2 regions of the Pseudogemmobacter sonorensis genome follow, and region 2 is predicted to be linked to the other one. Evidence: riboswitches for the same ligand, from Rfam matches in the RefSeq annotation. Region 2 holds a riboswitch; the other holds the start of a gene.
The links. A riboswitch is a leader RNA that binds a small molecule or an ion and turns the genes downstream of it on or off. The one in region 2 is predicted to bind thiamine pyrophosphate.
Positions count from the first base shown of each region.

Region 1 (2,196 bases), on a different contig from region 2:
GGCATGAGGCGAACCGCCCGGCCAGATCCGGTTCCAGCGCCGCGATCCCCTCGGCGTCGAGCGCGCGGTGCCCCCGGCTGCGGCGCGCGAACCGGGCCAGTTCCGCCCGGTCGCGTGACAGGGCGAGGACAAGGGTGCCCCGGCGCGTCACCCCTCCGGCATGACGGTCCCACCAGTCGATGGCCTGCAGGCCAAGCCGCTCGACCGGCTCCTCGGCGGATTCGGCCTCGCAATGGGGCGCGAGCATGCCGCCCGCCCACCACGAACAGCCATGCGGCCCGGGCACTGGCCGGGGGTCGACCAGTTCGACCTGTTGGCCGCGCGCGGTCAGTTCGGTGGCAAGGGCCAGGCCCATCACGCCCGCGCCAAGAATGCGGATGGTCATGGCGCCACCCCGGGCAGGGCGTGGAAGTGATGCACGGGCCCGTGGCCGGATCCGACCTTCAGCCGGTCGGCGGCGGCGATGGCGCCTTGCAGATAGCGATGCGCCCGCGCGACCGCCTGCGGCACAGTGCCGCCCCGGGCCAGCCCGGCGGCGATGGCGGCCGAAAGGGTGCAGCCGGTGCCATGGGTGTTTTCGGTCGCGATGCGGGGGGCGGTCAGGACATGCCGCTCGGGCCCGACGAGAAGGTCGGTGCAGACCGGCCCGGCCGCATGCCCGCCCTTCATCAGCACCCAGGCCGGGCCGAGCGCGCCGAGCGCCCGCCCCTGCGCCTCTTGCTGCGGCAGATCCCGGGCGGCGGTCTGGCCCAGCAGTTCCGCCGCCTCCGGCAGATTGGGGGTCAGCACGGTCGCGAGCGGCAGGAGTTCGGATTTCAGCGCGGCGATCGCCTCGGCATCGAGCAGCCGGTCGCCCGATTTCGCCACCATCACCGGATCGAGCACCACCGGCAGCGCCCGGTCGCGCAGGATCGGGCGCAGGCTTTCAGCCACCGCCCGGATCACCCCGGGGTCGCCCAGCATGCCGATCTTGACCGCGCCCACGGCGAGATCGTCGAAAACCGCTTCGATCTGTGCGGTGATGATCCCGGGCGCCAGCACCTCGACCGCCGTCACGGCGCGGGTGTTCTGCGCGGTCACGGCGGTCAGGACGCTGGCGCCATAGCAGCCAAGCGCGGCGAAGGTCTTCAGATCGGCCTGGATCCCGGCGCCGCCGCCGCTGTCGGATCCCGCGATGGTCAATGCGATTGAAGTCACGCCGCCCCCATGAACGATCGACGGATCGGGGGCGCATTGCACGGAACGGGCGCGTTCGAAGACACGCGCGCGCGACCGGCCCTTGCAAGCTACCCGTTCCCTCCGCCGGTATGAACCGGATCAGGTTCGATGGGTTGGCTGACGCCTCTCAGCCCCGGTCGCCCGGGACACCCCAACGAGTAATCGGGGACGAGGCTAAAGCGAAAAGCATGGCGCGGCAAGGGGCTTCAAAACCCTTGGCCCGGGGGGGGGCTTGGGGGCTTGGCCGGGGGGCTTGCACACGTTGTCAGCAAACCTTTGCGGTTTTGTCTCGCCGCTGTCGCAGCCGCGCGCGAAAAGCGGCCATCGCCGGTCAACCCGAAAGGTCACGACTCATGGATCGTCGCTCCTTTCTTCTTCGCCCGGCCGCGCTTGGCGCCGTCGGCCTTGCACTGCCCCGTGTCGCGCTGGCGCGGGACGGCGTGCTCTACGTCCATTCCAGTTCGGATTCGAACGTCACGGATTTCTGGGCCAATGTGGTCGTGCCCCGCTTCGCTGCGACCGGGCCGGGCGTCACGCTGCGGGTGGTCGATGCCGGGGACAATGCCGGGCTGCGGATCGGCGACCGCGCCCTGGCCGCGCTGGCCTCGGGCGCCGATCCGCGGGCCGAGATGTTCGAGGCCTTCCGCCCCCATGAGCTTGAGGGCACCATCGAGGCCGGGCTTTGGGTCAACATGGCCGAGGCCGGGCTGGAAAACTGGTCGCGCGTCAATCCCGATGCGGTCGAGACGCCCTATTCGCTGCCCTGGCGCGGCAGTCAGGTGCTTCTGGCCTATGACGCCATCCGGCTTTCGCCCGAGGATGCGCCGAAAAGCAGGGAAAAGCTGACCGCCTTGACCAAGGCCAATCCTGGCCAGTTCATCTACAACCGCCCCGACAAGGGCGGTTCGGGCGGGAATTTCGTCCGCCGCGCCATCCATGAGGCCAATGGCCGCGATTCCGACCGTTTCACCGCCGACA
Region 1 covers NZ_JBEFZE010000002.1:113,611-115,806, forward strand. Annotated here, with positions in the region: gene ABNX41_RS02120 (FAD-dependent oxidoreductase) at 1-385, opposite strand, end outside; gene thiD (bifunctional hydroxymethylpyrimidine kinase/phosphomethylpyrimidine kinase) at 382-1,197, opposite strand; TPP riboswitch at 1,278-1,382, opposite strand; gene ABNX41_RS02130 (extracellular solute-binding protein) at 1,572-2,196, shown strand, end outside.
Region 1: it holds a riboswitch for thiamine pyrophosphate, as region 2 does, so the genes downstream of both, thiD (bifunctional hydroxymethylpyrimidine kinase/phosphomethylpyrimidine kinase) here and ABNX41_RS06735 (thiamine ABC transporter substrate-binding protein) in region 2, are expected to answer to the same signal.

Region 2 (2,196 bases):
ATAGGCCACCGCGCCGATCGGCGCGATGACCAGCAGCAGCGCGACCGCCGCTACCGCGCCAGCGCGGCTTGCCATTCGGCCAATGCCCCGGCGCGGATCGCGGCCGCCTCGTCGGCGGAAAGCAAGAGCGAGATTTCGGGCCGCGCGGTCTCGAACCCCTCTGACAGTTCGACCGGCGAGGCGGGATACATCCAGTTGGTCTCTGGCAGGACCGACTGGAAGGCGTGGTCCTGCGTGAAGGCCAGGAAGGCGCGGGCCAGATCGGTCTGGTCCGACCCGGCAAGGATGCCGCTCACCTCGACCTGAAGGTAATGCCCTTCATCGAAGGGGGCCCAGTCCTTGCTGTCGTCCGCTTCGGCGATGCGGTGATAGGCGGGCGAGGTGGTGTAGGACAGCACCATATCCGCCTCGCCCTCAAGGAAGAGGCCGTAGGATTCCGACCAGCCCGGCGTGACCGTCAGGATATTGTCGGACAGCGCCGCCCAGATCTCGGGCGCGCGGTCGCCGTAGGCCGCCTTCACCCACATCAGCAGGCCCAGCCCGGGCGTGGAAGAGCGCGGATCCTGAATCACGATCTTCAGATCCGACGCCGCCAGCGCCTCGAACGAGCGCGGCGGCTCGGGAAGAAGCCCACGGTCGTGGTTGAAGGCGAACCAGCCCCAGTCATAGGGCAGGAACAGAGGGTCGTCGAATGTGATTGGCAGCGCCGCCGCCGCAGGCTGGCCATGCGGCGCGAAAAGCCCGCTGGCCGCCGCCTGGGCGGTCAGGTTCGTGTCGAGGCCAAGCACCACGTCCACATCGCTCGACGCGCCTTCAAGCTGAAGCCGCGCCAGAAGCGCCGCGCCATCCCCGCCCGAGACGAAGCGCAGGTCGCAGCCGCAGAGATCCTCGAAAGCGACCTCGACGAAGGGGCCCGGGCCCCATTCCGAATTGAAACTGTCATAGGTCATGACGGTCAGCACAGGCAGTTCCGCCGCCGCCGGAAGGGCAAGGCAGGACAGAAGCGCCGCAAGGGAAAGCCGCATGGAAGCATCCTTTCGTTGCGACGGACGGCCGGGCTCGGGACGCGTTTTCCGATGCACCTTCCCTCCGCCGGTATCAGCCGGTTCAGGTTCGACGGGTCCGCTTTCGCATCTCAGCCCCATCCGAAGACAGGGCACCCCGAGGTGGTGCCGACCATAGGGCAGAGGGCCGCGCGGACGCAAGGGGGCGCAACCCCGTGGCCGATACGCCGCGGGCAGGGGCGCCCGCCGCGCCGGGCCCCGGGCCGAAGGCCCCCGCGCGCGCCCAGGGGGGCCCGGAACGCGAAGGGGCGCGGTTTCCCGCGCCCCTCTCCCCTTGCCCTCGTTCCCGCGTCAATGCCGCGCGGGATGCTCGTCCCCCGGCTCGCCCGGCAGGGTCCCATGCGCGGGCTGGCCGCGCGTCTTCCACAGCGAGACCATCACCCCGACGGTGAGGATCACGAAGGTCAGCCCAAGCGAGACGCTGGCCGGGAACTTCTCCCACCCCATCAGATCGACGATGAACACCTTCGAGCCGATGAAGATCAGCAGCACCGCCAGCGCATATTTCAGATAGGTGAAACGGTGCAGGATCGCCGCCAGCGCGAAATAAAGCGCGCGCAGGCCCAGGATCGCGAAGATGTTCGAGGTGAAGACGATATAGGGATCCGAGGTCAACGCGAAGACCGCGGGCACCGAATCCACCGCGAAGATCACGTCGGCGATCTCGACCATGATCAGCGCCAGCAAAAGAGGCGTGGCGAACAGCTTCAGCTTTCCGGTCCTGGGATCGGGCTCGCGCACGACGAAGTTATGGCCGCGCAGATCGTCGGTCACCCGCAGGCGCTTGCGCAGGAACTTCAGCAGCGGGTTGTTGGCGATGTCTGGCTCGTCGTCGCTCTTGCTGAACAGCATCTTGATCCCGGTGAAGATCAGGAAGGCCGCAAAGATATAAAGCACCCAATGATAGCTGTTCACCAGCGCCGCGCCGAAGCCGATCATCAGGCCGCGCAGCAAGATCACGCCCAGAATCCCCCAGAACAGGGCCCGGTGCTGGTATTTGCGCGGGATGGCGAAAAAGCCGAAGATCATCGCGATGACGAAGACATTGTCCATCGCCAGAGATTTCTCGACCACGAAGGCGGTCAGATAGAGCTTGGCCTCGTCGGCGCCGATCTGCCACCAGATGAAGCCT
Region 2 covers NZ_JBEFZE010000006.1:72,108-74,303, reverse strand. Annotated here, with positions in the region: gene ABNX41_RS06740 (ABC transporter permease family protein) at 1-75, opposite strand, end outside; gene ABNX41_RS06735 (thiamine ABC transporter substrate-binding protein) at 51-1,025, opposite strand; TPP riboswitch at 1,068-1,174, opposite strand; gene ABNX41_RS06730 (TerC family protein) at 1,356-2,196, opposite strand, start outside.